One region of the Mesorhizobium sp. M0140 genome, then DNA from elsewhere that is predicted to be linked to it. Evidence: riboswitches for the same ligand, from Rfam matches in the RefSeq annotation. Region 1 holds a riboswitch; each other region holds the start of a gene.
What was found. Region 1 has a riboswitch for cobalamin ahead of NKJ37_RS11875 (aromatic ring-hydroxylating oxygenase subunit alpha). Riboswitches for the same ligand answer to the same signal wherever they lie in the genome.
Positions count from the first base shown of each region.

Region 1 (6,788 bases):
ACCAAATCTCGGATGCAAACAGGGCGGCGGGCTTGGCCCACCGCCCTGTTTTGAAGATCAGCTTCGGCGTTAGCGGCCGAAGAGATTCCGGTCGCTGCCCTGAGGGGCGGACTTCTCTACGTCGCCCGACGAATTGAGCAGCTTCTCGACGAGGCCACCGCTGTTGCGGACCGAGCTCGTATGCGCGCTGTCAACCGAAGTAACCGCAGGCTGATTGGCGCCGTTGGAGCCAAAGTTGTCGCTGCCGGCGAACGCGCTGCCGGTGATGGCCAGAACGGCGGCGGCAGCAATAAGGATCTTGTTCATTTTAATCTCCTGAATTCTGGATTTCGCCAGGACGGCAGACACAGCTGCCGTCGCTTGCGAAATTGGCTGTTAGCGACCGAAGAGGTTACGGTCGCTGCCCTGAGCGGGCGTCTGGGCAGCCGGTTCCGAGGTCTTGGTGGAAGCCGTGTACGACTGGTCCACTGCGGCGGCAGGCTGGTTGGAGCCGTTCGAACCGTAGTTGTCGCTGCCGGCGAAAGCGCTGCCGGAGATGGCCAGAACGGCGGCGGCAGCAATGAGGATCTTGTTCATCTTAAATACTCCTGAATGTCTGAATTTCGCCAGGGCGGCGGGCGCGCCCGCCGTCGACTGGGAATCGGCTGTTAGTTGTTGCCGAAGAGGTTGCGGTCAGCACCCTGGGCAGGCGCCTGAGCAGCCGGTTCCGACTTCTTGGTCGAAGCGGTGTACGAGCTGTCGACAGCAGTGGCTGCCGCGGCGTTCGAACCGTAGTGGTCGCTACCAGCGAAGGCGCTGCCGGAAATGGCCAGAAGGGCTGCGGCAGTGAGAATGATCTTTTTCATTTTTGTACTCCAGTATCGTCTTTTTCCGTCCGTCTAGCGGGGTGTCTTGGAAATGAAATCGCGTCGTTCGGACAGCCCCGATGTGGGAGGGCAACCCCGCCTTTTCCAATCACGAAGTTGTTCCGTGTGGACCATGAATCCACACCTTGAAATTGTGCCAAGGGAATCTACGGGTATATTTTTCTTCTTTATATCAGCATGTTAGATGTAACCGCTGGATGGATCACCGACTGTTTCAGAGGCCCAGCGTTCACACCGTCCTGCACGCACCGTCAACAGAAACGAACCGTTCGGTTCGATTTTAGGTCGAGCTAATAGTCACTTTTCGAAACCGTTAACCTTTTTTGACCCCGCCAAGGGATCCGATTCGGGGATATCGCAGCCGGCAAAATGGCCATCCGGGAGGTGGATTTCAGCCCGCGACGGTCTGCGGGAACGTTCGCATGCCGTGTCGCGCCGCATGGATACGATGTCGTTTTCATGCCGACGGCGCGCCCCCGATCGTGGTTAGATCATACCATCTCAGGTGCCGCTTCGTGACGACGAGGCGGAGAATTGGGAAGCCGGTCAGAATCCGGCGCTGCCCCCGCAACGGTGGTGGAGTTCAAGTCGCAACGGGAGACCACTGGGCAACTGCCTGGGAAGGTGTCGCGATGGTCCGCAAGGACAACTCCAGAGCCCGGAAACCAGCCCGAGATTGTTAGACTCGACTGATCGCGGTGGGCGGTCAAGAGGTGGATAGCGCATGTCTGGCACCTAGCCGGTCTGCGTTTCAATCCTTCCTCCATCACCACCAGTTCAGTCCTTAGAAACGAGGACAGGACATGGATACCCGCAACGACATGCTGAGGCTATTGAACAGCCGCCGGCAAGGCTTTTCACTGGAGCAGCCCTTCTACACCGATCCAGACTACTTCAAGCTCGACATGGAGTTGATCTGGTATCGCGACTGGCTGTTCATCGGCCATGATTGCGAACTGCCGAAGCCGGGCAGCTACATCACCGTGCAGATCGGCGACTACCCGGTCGTCCTTGTCCGCGACCAGCACGGCAAGATCAACGCCTTCCACAATTCCTGCCGCCATCGCGGCAGCCGCGTGTGCAACGCGGAAAAGGGTACGGCGGCAAAGCTCGTCTGCCCGTATCATCAGTGGACCTATGAGCTGGACGGCCGCCTGCTGTTTGCCCGCCAGATGGCCGACGGTTTCGACAAGAGTGATTTCGGCCTGAAGCCGGTCGCCTGCGAGAGCGTCGGCGGCTACATCTTCATCTGTCTGGCCAAGGAGCCGGCGGATTTCGCGCCGATGCGGGCGATGATCGAACCCTATCTTTTGCCGCACCGGTTGCGTGAAGCAAAGATCGCCTTCGAGAGCACGATCGTCGAGAAGGGCAACTGGAAGCTGGTCTGGGAAAACAACCGCGAGTGCTATCACTGCGCCACCAATCATCCTGAGCTGTGCAAGACCTTCCCCGAGGCTCCGACCGTGACCGGCGTCAATGGCGCCGACAGCGACCCTGAAATGGTCGCGCACTGGGCCAAATGCGAGGCATCAGGCCTGCCGAGCAAATTCCGCATCGATCCGGCAGGGCAGTACCGCGCCACCCGCGCGCCGCTGCTGCGCGATGCCGTCAGCTACACCATGACGGGAAAACGGGCGGTCCAGAAGAACCTGTCCGAGAGCGTTCCAACCGACCGCATCGGCTCCTTGCTGCTTTATCATTATCCGACAACCTGGAACCATATCCTCGGCGACCATGCCGTCACCTTCCGCGTGCTGCCGATCAGTGCCACGGAAACCGCGGTGACGACAAAATGGCTCGTCCACAAGGATGCGGTCGAAGGCGTCGACTACGATCTCGCTGAGCTCACCCATGTCTGGACCGAGACCAACGACCAGGACCGTCGCATCGTCGAGGAAAACGCCTTCGGCATCTTGTCGCCGGCCTACGAACCAGGCCCCTATTCGGAGCTGCATGAGGGCGGCGTGATCCAGTTCGTCGAGTGGTACGCGTCGTTCATCGGACCGCGCCTTGCAGAAGGCGACCGGCCGGCCCTGCGCAGCGTCGCCTAGCCCAGGGGACAAGAGGATGAATGCGATGACGGACCTTGGCCTCTATCGCCATCTCGACCAGATGACGCCCTGGAACGACAGGCTGCAGGTGCTGGAAGTGATCGGCGTCAGTGACGAAGCGCCTGACGTGAAGACCTTCACCTTCCGCTCCGACAACCAGACCTGGTTCCGCTACAAACCGGGCCAGTTCGTGACGCTGGAATTACCGACATCGGACGGGCCGCTGATGCGCACCTACACGCTGTCGTCCTCGCCGTCGCGGCCGTTCTCAATCGCGGTGACGGTCAAGGCGCAGGCGGGCAGCACCGGTACGCGCTGGATGTTCGACCATCTGACGCCGGGCTCGCACGTCAAGGCCTATGGGCCGACCGGCGACTTCTCGCTACACAGCCACCCGGCGGCCAAATATCTGTTCATTTCGGCCGGCTCCGGCGTGACGCCGATGATGTCGATGCTGCGCTGGCTGAACGACTGTGCGCCATGGACAGATGTCGGCTTCGTCAACTGTGCGCGCCGCCCGGAAGAGATCATTTTCCGCAAGGAACTCGAGCTGCTCGGCAGCCGCATGCCCGGCCTGTCGCTCGGCTTCATGATCGAGGAGCGGTCGAGCCGCGAGGGCTGGTTCGGCCATATAGGCCGCATCGACGCGATCCGGCTGCCATTGCTGGCGCCCGATTTCCGTGAGCGCGAGATCTTCTGCTGCGGCCCCGATCCCTTCATGCGCGCCGTGCGCGGCATGCTGAACGCCGCCGGCTTCGACATGGCGAAATACCATCAGGAAAGCTTTGCGGCGCCTGCCGTGGAGGAGATCCAGGCGCCGTTCTCGCCACTGCCGGAAGACGGCGCCGCCGTTGCCGTCGAGGCCGTGACGCCGATCCGGTTTTCGCTTTCCGATGTCGATGCCGAATGCGTCGCCGGCCAGACCGTGCTGCAGACGGCACGCGCCTCTGGGGTGCGGATTCCCGCCGCCTGCGAGTTCGGCCTGTGCGGCACCTGCAAGGTGAGGAAGGTCGCGGGCGACGTCGAGATGAGTCACAATGGCGGCATCCTCGATCACGAAATCGAGGACGGCTTTATCCTCGCCTGTTGCTCGAAGCCGCTTTCTGCGCTTGAAATCGAAGCGTGACCGGCTGCGCTCGCCCGAGTCTGCGCCATCTTGCCAAAAACCCTGCAAATGGTTAGACGCCTGCAACGGTGGGGTTGACCGTAAGGCCCGAAGATCATCTCCGCGGCCTGCTCGGCGGGGGAGCAAACATGCGACAATCCGGCATCTATGCCATTGCCAGCAAGGATATCGTCTTTGAATCCTTCGACGGCGAAGCCGTCGTTCTTGACCTGACCACGGGCAAATATTTCGGCTTCTCTGATTCAGGCAGCAGACTTTGGGATGCACTGTCGTCCGGCGTGCCTGCCTCCGAACTGGTCGGCGCCGCGACCGGAATTGGCGCCCTCGATGCCGCCGCGATTGACGGCTTTGTTTCACAATTGCTCGAATTCGGTTTGCTGGCGGCCGTAACCGATGGCATGGCAAGACCGGTTCCAAGCGAATTGCTGGCTCAGCTCGCCGCTGCCAGAGAGCCCCTCAAGGTCGACATCCATGACGATCTCGCCGATCTCATTGTCGTCGATCCCATCCACGAGGTCGAGGAGCCCCTCGGCTGGCCCGCGGTGAAGCAAGCCAACTGAAGCGCCCATCAGGTTCTCGTTGCCGGACAGCTCCGGAACAGGCAAACCCATGCCGAACATCACTCTCGAAAACCTGGCTGACTACGCACGTCATGTCCTGGCGCAAGCAGAGAGCAGCGCCGCGCATTATCCACTGACCCGCAAGGCGAGCTTGCCGCATCTGGATCTGACCGCGCATGTCAGCGCCGGCGCGTTGGCGGATGCCTTCGCTCATGGCTTTGTCACGGCTCCGGGCAGCCGAACGCCTGCCGACATCTGCCGCGTCTTCGTCGCACATCCCGGTATTGACGGCATCGCGGTACCGGCCAGTTGGGGCCAGGGACCCTTCACGCAGCATGGCTTCGCCACCCAACTGGCGGAAGCAGGATTGCGCGGCAACCATTTCCACGACCTGGATTTCTGGCAGTTCTATGATCCGCAACGTCGCGTTGGCGTGCAATTGATGGCTTCGGCCGACGCCTTTCCGCCGTGGGAGCCGGGAGCGCCGCTGCGGGCTTTCCTGCATTGGGAATATGCGGCGCGCGGCATGCGCCTTGCCCATGCCGGCACGCTCGGCACCAATGGCAAGGGCGTGCTGCTGGCCGGCGCGGGCGGCGCCGGGAAATCCGGGACCGTCGCCGCCGGCCTTCTCCACGGGCTGGACAGCGTCGGCGACGACTATGTGCTGGTCGACCTCTCCAACGGCGTGACTGCCCGCCCGTTGTTTTCAACACTCAAGCAGGATCCCCAGGGGTTCGCGCGGCTTGGGCTGGAGCACCGGCTGAAGGCGCATGGTCCGCTCAACTGGCAAGGCAAGCATGCCTTTCACATTGATGACATCGCTCCCCGGCCGGTGCCTGAAACTCTCGACATCGTCGCGCTGTTGGCACCACATATCAGCGGTCGTGGGGCAAGTTCGATCGTGCCGGTGTCGCGCAGGGATGCCATGATCGCCTTGGCCCCGTCGGGCATAGCGCAGATGCCGGGCGAGCGGGAGAGCGGCTTTCGCTTCTTCAGCGACCTGACCCGCCTGCTGCCGTGCTATCGTCTGTCGCTGGGGACGCAGCCACAGGAGATAGCCGGCACGATTGCCGACTTTCTCGCGCGGGGCGATTCGTGAAACTGAGCGTGATAATGCCCGTCTACAATCGTGAGCGCTATGTCGTTTCGGCATTGCGCTCGCTGGTGCGGCAGCGGGACGCCGCCGATCTCGACATCATCGTCATCGACGACGGCTCGACCGACGGCTCTACTGAGGCCGTGCGCTCGATGATGCGCGAAAACCCCTGCATCCGACTGTTCCAGCAATCCAACATGGGCGTAGCCAGGGCGCGCAACGCCGGGCTGCGGCAACTGCCGCCGGATGCGGAGTTCGTGTCATTCCTGGATTCGGACGACATCTCGCTGGCCGGACGGTTCAAGGCCGATCTCGCCCGCTTCGAGGCTACCCCCGGGCTTGAGCTGACCTATTCGCTGATGACGCTGGTCGACCGGATCGACGATGAGCGGCTGAAACCGGCAGTCGACAGCCGCACGATGACGCTTCGGGGAATTTCGCTGAGCGCCGCCGTGTTCAGCAGAGGGCTTGTCGACCGGACGGGCGAGTTCGATGAGGATTTCGAGCAGGCTGAGGATACCGACTATCTGCTGCGCGTTTTCGAGGCGGGACCGAACTACGAATTGTTGGACGCCGTCGCGATCTACTACCGACGCCACGCCGGAAATGTCACCAAGGAACATAGCGGCAGGGTCCGCAACCACTTGCGCGCGATCCACAAGTCGATGCGGCGGCGCAAGGCCGATCCGTCACGGCGTGAGGTCCAGGGCATCTTCGAATTGAAGAGTCCCACCGATTGGCGGATGCTATGATGCTCGACACAATCGGGTCGGATCAGCCAAGCCCGGAACGCTGCTGGAGACGCCGATGAGGCTGAGCGTCATCATGCCGGTTTACAATCGCGAACAATTCGTTGGCCTGGCGCTACGCTCGCTGCTCAGGCAGCGCGAAGACATCGATCTTGACATCATCGTCATCGACGATGGGTCGACCGATGGCTCGGCAGCCGTCGTACGGTCGTTGATCGACGAGGCCCCGTGCATTCGTCTTTTCCAGCAGGTCAATGGCGGGGTCACCAAGGCGCGCAATGCCGGGCTGAGGCAGTTGCTGCCGCAGACTCGTCTGGTGTCGTTTCTCGATTCGGACGAC
Region 1 is NZ_JAMYTM010000009.1:123,312-130,099, reverse strand. It holds gene NKJ37_RS11890 (DUF680 domain-containing protein) at 70-306, opposite strand; gene NKJ37_RS11885 (DUF680 domain-containing protein) at 376-576, opposite strand; gene NKJ37_RS11880 (DUF680 domain-containing protein) at 648-845, opposite strand; cobalamin riboswitch at 1,353-1,554, shown strand; gene NKJ37_RS11875 (aromatic ring-hydroxylating oxygenase subunit alpha) at 1,670-2,917, shown strand; gene NKJ37_RS11870 (FAD-binding oxidoreductase) at 2,943-4,043, shown strand; gene NKJ37_RS11865 (PqqD family protein) at 4,172-4,603, shown strand; gene NKJ37_RS11860 (serine kinase) at 4,653-5,702, shown strand; gene NKJ37_RS11855 (glycosyltransferase family 2 protein) at 5,717-6,451, shown strand; gene NKJ37_RS11850 (glycosyltransferase family 2 protein) at 6,507-6,788, shown strand, end outside.

Region 2 (6,788 bases), on a different contig from region 1:
AATGATCTCGTTGAACTCCGAATAGCACATGTGGGTATGAATTTGAGTCGCGTCCTTTACACCCGTTGAAGCGATCCGGAAACATTCGACAGCCCAGTCGAGATAGACTTTCCAGTCAGATTGGCGCAGTGGCAATCCTTCGCGAAACGCGGCCTCATCGATCTGGACCATCCTTGCGCCGGATCTTTCGAGATCCGTCACTTCGTCGCGGATGGCGAGCGCGATCTGGCGGCAGGCTTCGGAGCGGGGTACGTCGTCGCGAACAAAAGACCAGTTGAGAATGGTGACTGGGCCTGTGAGCATTCCCTTCACGGGCTTTTCCGTAAGCGACTGGGCGAATTGCCACCAGCGCACTGTCATCGGATTGCGCCTCGATACGTCGCCGAAAATGATGGGGGGACGCACGTAGCGCGACCCATAGCTTTGTACCCAGGCATGCTGGGTGAGCGCGAAGCCGGACAACTGCTCGCCGAAATGCTGTACCATGTCGTTTCGCTCGAACTCACCGTGCACCAGCACGTCGAGCCCGATCTCTTCCTGCCAGCGAATTGCAGCCTCGATCTCCTTCTTCAGGAACGTCTCATAGTCGACATAGCTCAGCTGGCCCTTCGCATGAGCGGCCCGCGCCTTGCGTACCTGCGGCGTCTGCGGGAAGGACCCGATGGTCGTCGTCGGGAACGGCGGCAGCCCGAGTGAGCCGGCTTGGACTCTGGAGCGCTCGCCAAAAGCGCTCTCTCGTCGCTTCGCGCTGTCCTCAATGCTAGCGATCCGCCCCTGAACAAGCGGGTCATGGATCCTCGTGGATGTCACGCGCGTGGCGGCAGCCTCGGCAGACGCTTTCAACGCGCCTGCCACCGCATCCCTGCCTTGGGACAGGGCCCGGGCCAGCAAGACCAGCTCGTCGGTCTTCTGGGCCGCGAAGGCGAGCCACGACCTGATGTCGGCGTCGAGTTCCGTCTCCATGCGCAGATCAATCGGCACATGCAGCATCGAGCAAGAAGGCGCGATCTCGACGCGGTCCAAGGGCCAGCCGGCGACGATCGGTTTGATGCGGTCGAGAATGACGGGCAGGTTCGCACGCCAGACGTTGCGGCCATCGATCAAGCCAAGCGAGAGCACCAGATCCTTCGGAGCGAGCCGACCCACCGTTTCCAGCTGCTCGGGAGCGCGCACGAGATCAATATGCAGCCCGGCCAGGGGCAGAGAAACCGCGGTTTCGAGATTGTCTCCCAGCGACCCGAAATACGTAGCCAGCATGATCTTCAGCTCGGGCGCGGCTTTCGACAGCTGGCCATAGGCGAATTCGAACGCAGCTCGTTCGTTCGGGTTCAGATCGAGGACAAGCGCTGGCTCATCGATCTGCACCCAGTCGGCTCCCGACAGCTTCAGCTTCTGCAGGACTTGCTCGTAAACGGGCAGCAGCCGCGGTAGGAGCGCGATGGGACCGAACCCCTCGGCAGGCGATTTCGCCAGCTTGAGGAAGGTGATGGGTCCAAGGATGACTGGGCGTGTGTGAATGCCGAGAGCTTTAGCCTCGAGGAAGTAATCGACCGGCTTCGACGACGAGAGGGCGAACGTCTGATCATCATCGAGTTCCGGCACAATGTAGTGGTAGTTGGTGTCAAACCACTTGGTCATTTCCATCGCGGTTACACCAGGTCCATGAGCCTCCTCCTGGTGACCAGCGTGTCCACAATCCTCCGTCTGACCCTGGTTGCCGCGCGCCATTGCGAAGTAGATGTCAAGTGGGACCTCGCCGCTATTCCAGCCGTAACGGGATGGAACGGCCCCAACCATGGCTGCGGTGTCGAGCACATGGTCGTAAAGCGAGAAGTCGTTCGACGGGATTTTCGACACGCCGCGATCGCGCTGCTCTTCCCAGCTAGCGGCACGGAGCGCCTTCGACGTCGTGAGAAGGTCGCCAGCGGACGATGTTCCGGACCAGTAGCTTTCAAGCGCGAATTTCAGTTCTCGCCGACGACCGAAGCGCGGCACGCCGAGCGTTGCTACAGGAATTTCCTGAGAGTCAGTCATGTCATACCCCGATGGTTGGGGCGTCGATGACAAGGAAGGCGCTAGCAGGCCGGCACGAACGCCGGCTTGCAGCGGCCACCGAGACACCCCGCCCGTGGACGTAATTCGCCGTGGCAGGTCTCCTGGCTCGCGGGGTCATAGCCTCTACCCGTCTTCCTGAGGGTATTCGCCTCAGTGACATGAGTGGGGTTGGCTCGCCGCTAACAGTTGCGGGGGCAGCGCCGGCATTGCACCGGCTTCCCTCTTAGCTCCGCTGCGGCAGCGCCGCACGCGAGAACCACGACACGCAGACAATCACAGCAGTCCGCTCTTTTGTCAATGATGCATAACGAAATGTTTATGTCCTTATGTGATTTCGTTTTTACGCTTGTCTAACATTGTGAAATATTCAGTCGCCCATTGGCGGCGCTGCGCCGCTGCCACCATTGTCCAACTAATGGATCCCTGTCGGGCTGCGACATCCCTCGCAGGTCGCCGATGAAGGATTTCGGACAAGACTTCAAGCGCGTGACAACGTCATTAGAATGCAGAAGATCGCATTGGTGGCGATGTTTAACGATGCGGCCGCAAGCCGTGCGTGCGTGGTAGAAGCGGTTTTCTCGGAGTGAGCGCCAAACCGTGGTCCGAGGGGAATTGGCACGCCAGTCGTCATCACGGGTGACTAGGCAATCGTGATGACTCCGCTCGGCGGCAAGAGACCACACTGACGGAGCCTGGCTCAAGGGTCTGATGCAAAGCCCGACTGTGGTCCCGATAAGCCGCTTAAGCCGCATTCAGGCGGTCAGGATAAGTATCTCTCTCTCCAAGCGCTCTGCATTGAGGGATGCGCAAATGCAGGCAAAGCTCGCGTGCTTCATATTCTGCATCATACGATCGGCAGGACCCAGTTTTTATCCAGTGCACGCGTCAGCGCGGTGTGCAATTCTGGCTCGGTCCGATACGAAGGCATTTGGGCCTCGCTGATCCAGCCCAAGCCAACATAGTGGAAGTGATCCGCAGGGACCGTAACCCGGCTGCTGTCCAGTTGCCGAACGAAGTCCGCTGACCAATGGTGGATCGTATACGCTTCAAGTTTGTCCATCATCCTCCGCCAGCGTTGGATGCGTTCTTCGCGCGGCATGCTGGCCGCTCTTGAGATCGCGGTAGCTATCTCGTCGGAGAGCCTCGGATTTACCAGCAGGGCGTCCTCGCCGAAGTCTTCGGCCGCGCCGGCAAACTTCGATAACACCAGAACGCCAGGGTCGCTCGGATCTTGTGCAGCAATGTATTCTTTCGCCACAAGATTCATGCCATCGCGCAGCGGCGTCACAACGCAAACACGCGCGGCTCTGTAAAGACCCGCTATCTCAGCTTGGGTGAACGACCTGTTCTCATAGATAATCGGCATCCACTCGTCCGTGCCATGCCGGTTGTTGACTTGATTGACGAGTCTTTCGACGTCGCGCCGATATTCGCTGTACGCTTGGATGTCGCCACGTGAGGGAGTTGCGATTTGCAAGAGCGAGACACGTTGCGGCTCGACTGCCAGCAGATCGAAAGCTTTAATCCGATTGTCGATGCCCTTGGTGTAGTCGAGCCGATCGACGCCGATAACTAGCTTTGCTCCGCCAAGTTTCAACTGCGAAATGTAGGCTTTCTGCGCCTCAAGCGAATCTGCGGCACACTGTTCGAATTGCTTCGGATCGATACCTATAGGAAAATTTTGGCATTGCGTCTGGCCATGGTCCGAGAAAACGACCCCGTTCTTGCTCTCCAGCCCCAAATGAGATTGGACACAGGCGAGGAAATTGCTCACATCACGGTCGGTCTGGAAACCGAGCAGATCATACTCGAGCATACATTTCATTAGCTCGCCAGAATTGGGCACGCGCTCCATCATGTCAGACTCGGGCCATGGCGTATGCAGGAAATGGCCGATCGGCCGGTCAATGCCGAGTCTGTGCAAATCAGCGCCGAGCGGCAGGAAATGGTAGTCATGAACCCAGTAGACTGCGTTATCTCCCAATTCGGACACCGCGCGCGCCATGAAGGCATTGACGTCGCGATAACTTTTATAATCCTCTTCCGAGCCTGAGATCCGGTCCGGCAGCGAGTGGAGCGCCGGCCACAATATTGAATTTGCAAAACCTTGATAGTACCGAGAATAGTCCGCTGCCGGCCCATCAAGCCACCCGATTTGACCTTTGCCACGCTGCACGAGGGGCACCTGTTGCTTATCCCCGTCGCCCAGATGCTCGGAAAAACCTACCGAGACCGCGCCGGAACGCTCCACGACGCACTCCAGGGCCGCCGAAAGCCCGCCTGTCTTGGGCTGATCAGAATTGACAGTCGCACCGCGGTTGGAAATTGCGATAAGACTCCTATGTGGCTGCTGGGCCGCCGTGTTGAAGCGCTGGTCTGCGGCTGAGACAACAGGACGGGACGGGCCAACTTCGGCTTGTTGTTCTCGCTCCTGTGGCAAGTCTCTCAGGGGTTGTTCAAAAGCGATTAGTTCGTGAACAGCCCCAGTTTGCCATGTGAGGTTCCGGCGCGGCGAGTTGGCGTTGTTCAATGCGTCCATTTCATGCCTCCGTTGAATATTCCCCATGATGGAGCAACTGGCATTCCCAGATTGGCACACCCCCTGCTGACGAGAATCTGACGAGCGTCAGAGCAAATGGCGACCGATTGTCGCGTTTCGGCTTCGGCGCCCTCAAGAACCGGCTTATCGCGAAAATAGCTGGCGACCCGATCGAGCGGACCGTGCTTGCGGTAATTGTTGGATTGTTCGGATAAGAGATACACCCAGTAGATGCCAGCACCTGTTGAAATGAACTGAAACTATGTCGCTGCCGCCAAGGCTGCCGGGCCCCGTGATGCGATCCTGCGTCTGCCGAAGAGTTTTGACACGGAGATCGGAGAGGGCGGGATAGTCCCTTTCCGCCCGTCAGGGCCCGTTTTTGAATCCCTTCCTCGTTGCCCTCGACGATCCCAAAATCGTGGAAGCCAGACCGCGATGTGAATACCAGCCAGGCGAGCACTTCCTGACATCCGCGAATGCCGGGCTCCACATCCGGCGCCTCGTCGAGATTGACGAAGATGAAGCCCTGCTGCCAATTCCGCTGGTCCCATACCAATGGCGAACCAGTCTGCCCGCATTCGGCATCGTGGGACGTGATCGCAAGTCAAGTGCTCCGACGGACGCCGCGAGTTCTCCGTTACCTCAGGAACCTTACTGGCCTTCCCCAAGCTGAGCTTCTGGAAAATGCCGGTGGCGATCTCGATGACGGTGAATGCCGTCAAGGCAAGCCCGCCTTGCACCGCTCTTCCAGCGAGCTTCACGGCAGCAGAATCGGTCAGTTCTCCGAAGCGAATGGCTGTCGCTATCAGCGAGCTTTGACACAGTTCCGCCACTGCGATGATCGCGTCAGTAGGGCGGCTGGTTAGTTGCCCGCGCATCTACAGCAACCCAGCCCGTTCCGCCTCGCGGCGCAAATTCTGCCTTGGCCTTGGGCCGATCTGCTGGATCACCAGGCCGGCCGCCAGCGAGCCAAGGTCGCCGCAGGTCTTGAGGTCGCGGCCCTGCGTGTAGCCATGCAGGAAACCGGCGGCGTAGAGATCGCCGGCGCCCGTCGTGTCGACCAGCTCCTTGATGGCGGTCGCATGGATGACCACGGTCTCGCCGCCGCGCACGATAACCGAGCCTTTTTCCGAGCGTGTGACGGCGGCGATCTTGCAGTCCTTGCGGATCTGCGCCACCGCTTCGTCGAAGGACGAGGTCTGGTAGAGCGACTTGATCTCGTCGCTGTTGGCAAAGACGATGTCGACCGTGCCCGAGCGCATCAGATCGAGGAACTCGTCGCGGTAGCGGTCAACGCAAAACGAATCCGACAGTGTCATCGAGACTTCGCGCCCGGCCTCGTGCGCGAGCTTCGCCGTCTGCCGGATCGCCTCCTTGGCGCGCGGCGGGTCCCACAGATAGCCCTCGAAATAGGTGACCTTGGCGCCAGACGCCTTGTCGGCCTCGACATCCTCCGGCCCAAGCTCGACGCAGGCGCCGAGATAGGTGTTCATCGAGCGCTCGCCGTCCGGGGTCACGAAGATCATCGAGCGCGCCGTCGGCGGCTCGCCGTCGAGCGGCCTGGTGTCGAAGGCAACGCCCTGCGCATGGATGTCGTGCGCATAGATTTCGCCCAGCGCATCGTTGGACACCTTGCCGAAGAAGGCGGCGCGGCCGCCGAAGCTGGCGACGCCGGCCGCCGTGTTGCCGGCGCTGCCACCGGAGGCCTCGATCGCCGGCCCCATGTGGCTGTAGAGCAGCTCGGCGCGCTTGGTATCGATGAGGTTCATGGCACCCTTGATGATGCCGTTGGTCACCAGAAAAGCGTCGTCGCACTGGGCGATGATGTCGACAATGGCATTGCCGATGCAAAGCACGTCATAATCCGGCATCAATGTCTCCGCTTGGGCTTTCCGCTTGCCAATTCGCTCGCCGGCGGCTTCACGGGGCGGCTAGTCCTGCCTCGCGACGCAATTCGTCCGCCCTGTCTGTCTTCTCCCAGGTGAAATCAGGCTCTTCACGGCCGAAATGGCCATAGGTGGCTGTATTGCGGTATATAGGGCGCAAGAGATCAAGCATCTTGATAATGCCTTTCGGTCTGAGATCGAACAACTCAAGAATGAGGCGCTCGATCCTGCTTTCCTCAACCCTGGCTGTCCCGAACGTGTTGACCATGACGGAAACCGGACTGGCCACGCCGATTGCGTAAGCAAGC
Region 2 is NZ_JAMYTM010000031.1:10,369-17,156, forward strand. It holds gene metE (5-methyltetrahydropteroyltriglutamate--homocysteine S-methyltransferase) at 1-2,034, opposite strand, end outside; cobalamin riboswitch at 2,130-2,331, opposite strand; gene NKJ37_RS25470 (alpha,alpha-trehalose-phosphate synthase (UDP-forming)) at 2,900-4,594, opposite strand; gene NKJ37_RS25475 (adenosine kinase) at 5,473-6,465, opposite strand; gene metK (methionine adenosyltransferase) at 6,515-6,788, opposite strand, start outside.
Region 2: another riboswitch for cobalamin. It lies ahead of metE (5-methyltetrahydropteroyltriglutamate--homocysteine S-methyltransferase); the one in region 1 lies ahead of NKJ37_RS11875 (aromatic ring-hydroxylating oxygenase subunit alpha).

Region 3 (6,788 bases), on a different contig from region 1:
GCCGATGACGGCAATGACGTTGTTGCGGCCGCCGGAGAGATCGCGGGCGGCGGCCATGCCGAGGCCGGCCGATATCGACGTCGAGGAGTGGGCGGCGCCAAAGGGATCGTACTCGCTCTCGGCGCGGCGGGTGAAGCCGGACAGACCGCTTTCCTGGCGCAGCGTGCGGATACGGTCGCGGCGGCCGGTCAGGATCTTGTGCGGATAGGCCTGGTGGCCGACATCCCAGATCAGCCGGTCGTCGGGGGTGTTGAAGACATAGTGCAGCGCCACTGTCAGCTCGACCACGCCAAGCCCTGCGCCCAGATGACCACCCGTGCGGGACACGGCGTCGACCAGCTCGGCGCGAAGCTCGGACGCCAATTGCGGCAGTTCACTTTCGGCAAGCGTGCGCAGGTCGGCCGGGATGCGGACCTTGTCGAGAAGCGGCGTATGCGGCGTTGCGTTCACGGTGCTCGGGCTTTCGGTTGATGGGCGAATAGGCCGCCGGCCGGCGAAAGTAAATGTGTGTCAGTGACGCGGATCAGGCCCTAGTCTTTTGTCTATGCATTTCGTTCTGCCACTTTTGGGTGACAGGGCATCAGCTTTCCGGCAGCGGAATAAACTCTTCCTCGTCTCCGGGAACGATGTCGAAGCGGCCCGTCTTCCATTCCTCTTTCGCCTGTTCGATGCGCTCCTTGGACGACGAGACGAAATTCCACCAGATGTAACGCTTCGAACCAAGAGAGGCGCCGCCGAACAGCATGAAATGCGCCCCGGTCTGCGACGACACGACGATCTCGTCACCGGGACGGAACACCAGCAGCCGTTCGGCTGGGAATACATCACCCGAAATTGAGACCTCGCCTTCCAGCGTATAGATGGCGCGTTCTTCCGCATTAGCAGGGATTTTCACGCTGGCGCCGGGCGCCAGGCGCAGGTCGGCGTAGAGCGTCTCCGTGTCGGCCCTGACCGGGGACCGCAGTCCCTGGAAATCGCCGATGATGAGGCGCCCGTTGACGCCTTCGGCTTCGATCTCGGGAAGCCGAAGCGCTGCGGTATTCTCGAAAACCGGTGCCACCTCTTCCTTGTCGTCCGGCAGCGCCAGCCATGTCTGCAGGCCGGATACCGACATCGGCGCGCCACGCAGTTCCTCCGGTGTACGCTCCGAATGGACGATGCCGCGGCCGGCGGTCATCAAATTCACGTCGCCGGGCTGAATGACCATTTCGGTGCCGAGTGAGTCGCGGTGCCGGATCTTGCCGTCGAACAGATAGGTGACCGTCGACAGGCCGATATGCGGATGCGGACGGACATCCAGTGCCTGACCGGCGCGCAGGACCGCGGGCCCCATGCGGTCGAAGAAGATGAAAGGCCCCACCAGCCGCCTTTTTGCCGTCGGCAGGGCACGGCGCACCTGAAAACCGCCGATATCCTTGGCGTTGGGTATGACCATCAATTCGATCTGATCGCTGGCGAAGGCATCGCCTGCCTCAGGGTCTTTCCCGGGGAAGAAGCTCATCGACTCTCCTTGTCGGTGGTCGAAGGCCGCCTGGCCGCATCAGGCAAAGCGGATCGCCGCCTTTGCCCGCAGCTTGGCCGCCACCTCTTCGCGATTACGCGGATGCTGGTGGGTTTCCAGGGAATCGAGCAGTTCGCGCGCCGAGGCGGCGATGGCTTCGACGGCATGGTCGAAGGCGTGCTGGTTCTGCTTCGAGGGTCGCGTGGTTCCGCTCAGCTTGCGGACGAACTGAAGAGCCGCGTCGCGCACCTCGTCATTGGTTGCCGGCGGATCAAAATTGAACAGGGTCTTGATGTTTCTGCACATCGCTTCCGTATCTCCTCTTGTCCTTGAGCTGTTTCAATCGGAACGAGTTATATCCTCGATCATGATCATGTCCAAAAACCGGTGAGGCGAGGCCATCGTTCGGACCGAGCCTCAATCCGCGTCGAGTGGCTCCGTTCCAACCGGCTTGCCGTCGCGCGACAGCCTGATCTTCTCGACCTTGTCCTCGGCGGCCTTCAGCAGCCGGTCGCAATGCGCCTTCAGCGCCTCACCACGCTCATAGATCTTGATCGACTGGTCGAGCGGCACGTCGCCACGCTCCAGATCATCGACGATCTTCTCCAGCGCATCGAGTGCCTGCTCGAAGCTCATCGCCTTGACGTCTTCGTTGGTCTCATCGGCCATCATTCATCCTTTCATCAGTCGCCCGACATGGGCGGCGACCGAAAATGCCAATCCCTGCAGATCGTAGCCGCCCTCGAGCAGGCTGACGAGCCGGTTGCCGCTGTGGCGTGCCGCGCGCTGCATCAGCTGGCCGGTCGCCCAGTCGAAATCATCCTCGGTCAGATTGATCTCGGCCAGCGGATCGCGGTGGTGCGCGTCGAACCCCGCCGAAATGATGATCAGGTCGGGCGCGAAATTGTCGAGCGCGGGCAGGACGCGCGACAGGAAGGCATCGCGAAACACTTCGCTGCCGGTCTGCGGCGCCAGCGGTGCGTTGACGATGTTGCCGGCGCCCGTTTCGGTCTTCGCTCCGGTGCCGGGATAAAGCGGCATCTGGTGTGTCGAGCAATAGAGCACCGACGGATCGTCCCAGAAAATATCCTGCGTGCCATTGCCGTGATGCACGTCCCAGTCGACGACGGCAACGCGCTCGACACCGTGTTTCTTCTGCGCATAACGCGCCGCGATCGCCGCCGTGTTGAACAGGCAAAAGCCCATCGCCGTGGTCTTTTCGGCATGATGGCCGGGCGGCCGGGCGGCGACGAAGACGTTGTCGGCGCGGCCCGAAAAGACATCATCGACGGCGGCGTTGGCGGCGCCGATCGCGGTGATCGCCGCTTGCCAGCTCTTCGGGCTGGCAGTGGTGTCGGCATCGATGCGGGCAATCCCCTCGTCGGGGATGGCGGCGCGCACGCGGGCGACGAAATCGGCGGGATGCGCGTAGAGGATGGTGGCCTCGTCGCCTTCCGGCGCCTGAATACGATCGAGCCCGGCAAAGGCTTCGTCGTCGAGCACGCGCTCGATGGCGCGTAAGCGGTCGGGCCGCTCGGGATGTCCGGGCGGCGTGAGATGCTCGAGGAAGATCGGATGGGTGTAGAGACGGGTGGTCATCGTCCTAATCTAGTGACCCGGATCGACAAAGGCCATGCACGGGCGGCCGATGACTGGGGAAAATCGCGACTGCGTCCATTCGCGTCGCCGCAGGCATTGGCCCCGCGGGCGCTTCGGCGTAAGGTCCCTGGTACTGCCTGGTGCCCGCCGCAAGCGGGAGAATCGGGAACACGGTTGAATTCCGTGGCGTGCCCAACGCTGTGAGGGGGACCGCGCCGGTAAATGCCACTGTCGATGACGGGAAGGCACCGGACGCGGGTTGATCCCGAGCCAGAAGACCGGCCTGGCAGGCATTGTCATCCGCGTGGTCAGGCGGATGGCATCAGAGCGACGTGCGTCTACTTGGACGCACAAAGTACGCTCTGTCAGTTTTGAATCTGCAATCGCAAGGGGACAAGCGATGCCGGAACACATGACCGCTGCCATTGACGATGGATTTGACCAGAATGCGCGCGATGCGGTCTACCGCGCCATGTTCACGCGGCGCGACGTGCGCAGCCATTTCCTGCCCACCGCGATCGATGACGACGTGCTGGCACGGCTGCTGCTTGCCGCCCATCACGCGCCATCGGTCGGCTTCATGCAGCCATGGAATTTCATTGTCATTCGCGACGTCAAACGACGGGCGGAGGTGCGCGACCTGTTCCTGGCCGCGCGCGAGCAGGAACTGCCGGCGATCGAGGCGGAAAAACAGGCGCTCTATCGCAAGCTAAAGCTGGAAGGCATCTGCGAGAGCGCGCTCAACATCTGCATCACCTGCGACCGGCAGCGCTCGAAGGGTTCGCCGCTGGGACGCTGGCACAATCCGGAGATGGATCTCTACAGCACGGTCTGCGCGGTGCAGAATTTCTGGCTGGCCGCGCGTGCCGAGGGTGTTGGTGTCGGCTGGGTCAGCATCATCGAGGCTGAGGCGCTGAAGCGGCTGTTGGCCATTCCGGACCACGTAACGCCGATCGCCTATCTCTGCGTCGGCCGTGTTTCCGAGTTCGCTCCCAAACCGGACCTTGAAACGCATGGCTGGGGACGGCGGCTGCCGCTGCCGGAGCTGATCATGAGCGAGACCTTTTCCGGGCAAGGCGAGACACAGCTCAAATCCACCGTGGCGCGCCTCAACACCGTTTCTGCCGCACCAGACACCACCCGCCCAGCCGATCAGGGTGTGGCGCCGGCCGTATCCCAGCGCGAACCGCCGAAGGAGGCGAGCGCCTTGTCCTTGAGCTCCCTGAACTTCGACGATGCCTCGGCCAGCCGGGCGTCCCAAGCCGGATCGGGCACCTGGCCCGCGATGGTCTTGAAATAGACCTGCATCAGGCAGGCGATGGCGAAAGGCTCGATGAACGCCGCCTTGAATGCCCAGGCGAAGACGATGGCGAGCACAAAAGCCCAGCCGGCGAGTTGGCCAGGCATCAGGAACAGAATCGCACCGGCAGGCGCCAGCATGATCAGAAAGATGATGAACGACATGCCCCACATGATGACCGCCAGCCAGACGGCGTTCTTGACCATGACCTTGCCGTTCTGGGCATAGAGCACGACGCCTTGGCGCGCCGTCTCGAAGGGCGAGGCTGAATTGATGCGGATGTTGTAGCCGAGGATGATCTCGTCGACATAGGTCAGCGACAGACGGATCACCGTGTTGATGAAGGAGACCAGGCCGCTCAGGCCTGGTATCGGCAGGAAGGCGGCGATACCGCCGAGCAGGCCGGTGATGGCACGGATGGCACCCTTGACGAGTTGGTCGACGACGAAAAGGATGTTGGCTTCGGCAAAACGCTGGGTGACGACATCCCTGGCGTAGGCGATCTGGTCCTGACCGCCGGGAATGTCGCGGCCGTCGATCAGATGAACCATGACGGCGATGTGGCCGGCCTTGACGATATAGAGGATGTATTCGCGGATCCAGTAGACCGCGATCGAGACGATGCCGAACCCGACCACGCCGCCCCACAGGGCAAAGGACATGGGCCCGTCGGGATCGGTGGAGATATGCCCGACACCATAGCCGACCGAGGCACCGGTGCCGGTCGCCATGATGTAGGCCAACGTGATGCCGAAATAGACGATCATGCGAAAGACGATGAACGGCCAGGTCCGCATCATGATGGACACCGACCTGCCTATATCGAAATCCCACATGCCCCGAATCTCCGCCTCAGAGATGATGGCAGAGGATGAACTCAACCCGGCGATTGTCAATTGCCGGCCCTGGCGCCACAGTGCAACGAACTCGGGTTAACGGTTTCCTTCGGAGCCCGCCGGCGCGTTGGCTGACGGAGCATTAGACGAAAAACCCGCCTGTGCGGCGGGTCACTGGCGCAAATCAGCACCATAGGCAAATATGTACCATAGCTGAGGTCACCCAGTCAAGAAAAAATTCCTATCGCGAGAAGCTACCGGCACAAAAGCTGCCAACACCGCCGAACTGGCTGCCGCCAGGCCTTTTGTTAAGCTAAGTTCGGAGCCCTGCCTGGCACCACGCCCGGTGGGAACTTCAATTCGACTGCGGGTCCGGCTTCTTGAGCAGGCCTTCGAGCAGTTGCTTGAACGCCGTCACCACCTTCTTCGACGTCGCTTCGGGGTCGGTCGAATTGGCGATCCGTTGCGCCGCCTGGCTGCTCGCTCCGTTGATCAGTCGCGAGGCCGTTTCGGGGTCGAGGCTGGAGACAACGACCCCCTCCTCCTGCAGCGCGGTCAGATGGTCGGTCATTGAAGCGATGCACGCACTGGCATTCGGCCATTGCGCTGGATCCCCCAGCACGGCCGGGCCATCGCGGAACATGATGCGCTGGATTTCCGGCTCCAGCGCCATCTCGATATAGGTGGAGCACTCGTCGACGAAATGTTGCCAACGGGTCGGCGCTCTCGACGCAACCTCATTGATGCGCGCCGCCATCTCGCCGTCAATCTGGGCTATGACCGCCTGCAACAGCCCCTTCTTGTCGCCGAAATGATGATAGAGCGCGCCGCGCGTCAGCCCGGCCGAAGCGGTGAAATCATCCATCGAGGCTTCCGCATAGCCTGTTGTGCCGAAGGCATGACGGGCCGCCGCGATCAGCTTTGCGCGCGTCTCGGCGATCATCTCCTTGCGGGGTCTGTGCATGGCTTCTGGCCCTATTTACATACGCAACGTATGCCAATTGACATACGCGACGTATGCTCTATCTAATGATCATACGCTCCGTATGTAATTGTCCAATCGTCCTTTGTCGAGGAACCAACCGATGCAAAATCCTTACGCGGAAATCTTTCGTGCCCCCGGCGCAAAGGGCTTTGCGGCCGCCGGCTTCATGGCGCGCCTGCCGATCGCCATGGCGCCCATCGGCATCGTGGCGATGCTGTCGCAGACGCGTGGCGAATACTGGCTGGCCGGAGCCGTCTCGGCGACATACGCGCTGGCCAACGCCTTCGTCGCGCCGCAAATATCGAGACTGGTGGACCGCCTGGGCCAGACACGAATCGTCGTGCCCACCACCATCATCGCGGTGCTGGCTTTCGCCGTCCTGATAGCGGCGGCCAACCAGGACTGGCCGGTGTGGACGCTGTTCGTGTCGGCACTCCTGGCCGCCGCCATGCCAAGCATACCTGCGATGGTGCGGGCGCGCTGGACGGAGATTTTCCGGGGGCGGCCGCAGATGAACACCGCATTCGCCTTCGAGTCCGTGGCCGATGAACTGGTCTATATCGCCGG
Region 3 is NZ_JAMYTM010000001.1:341,674-348,461, reverse strand. It holds gene dxs (1-deoxy-D-xylulose-5-phosphate synthase) at 1-450, opposite strand, end outside; gene NKJ37_RS01650 (pirin family protein) at 581-1,501, opposite strand; gene NKJ37_RS01645 (DUF2277 domain-containing protein) at 1,541-1,807, opposite strand; gene NKJ37_RS01640 (exodeoxyribonuclease VII small subunit) at 1,919-2,170, opposite strand; gene NKJ37_RS01635 (histone deacetylase family protein) at 2,174-3,100, opposite strand; cobalamin riboswitch at 3,222-3,401, shown strand; partial or broken gene bluB (5,6-dimethylbenzimidazole synthase) at 3,417-4,130, shown strand; gene NKJ37_RS01625 (hypothetical protein) at 4,253-5,236, opposite strand; gene NKJ37_RS01620 (TetR/AcrR family transcriptional regulator) at 5,592-6,200, opposite strand; gene NKJ37_RS01615 (MFS transporter) at 6,322-6,788, shown strand, end outside.
Region 3: another riboswitch for cobalamin. It lies ahead of bluB (5,6-dimethylbenzimidazole synthase); the one in region 1 lies ahead of NKJ37_RS11875 (aromatic ring-hydroxylating oxygenase subunit alpha).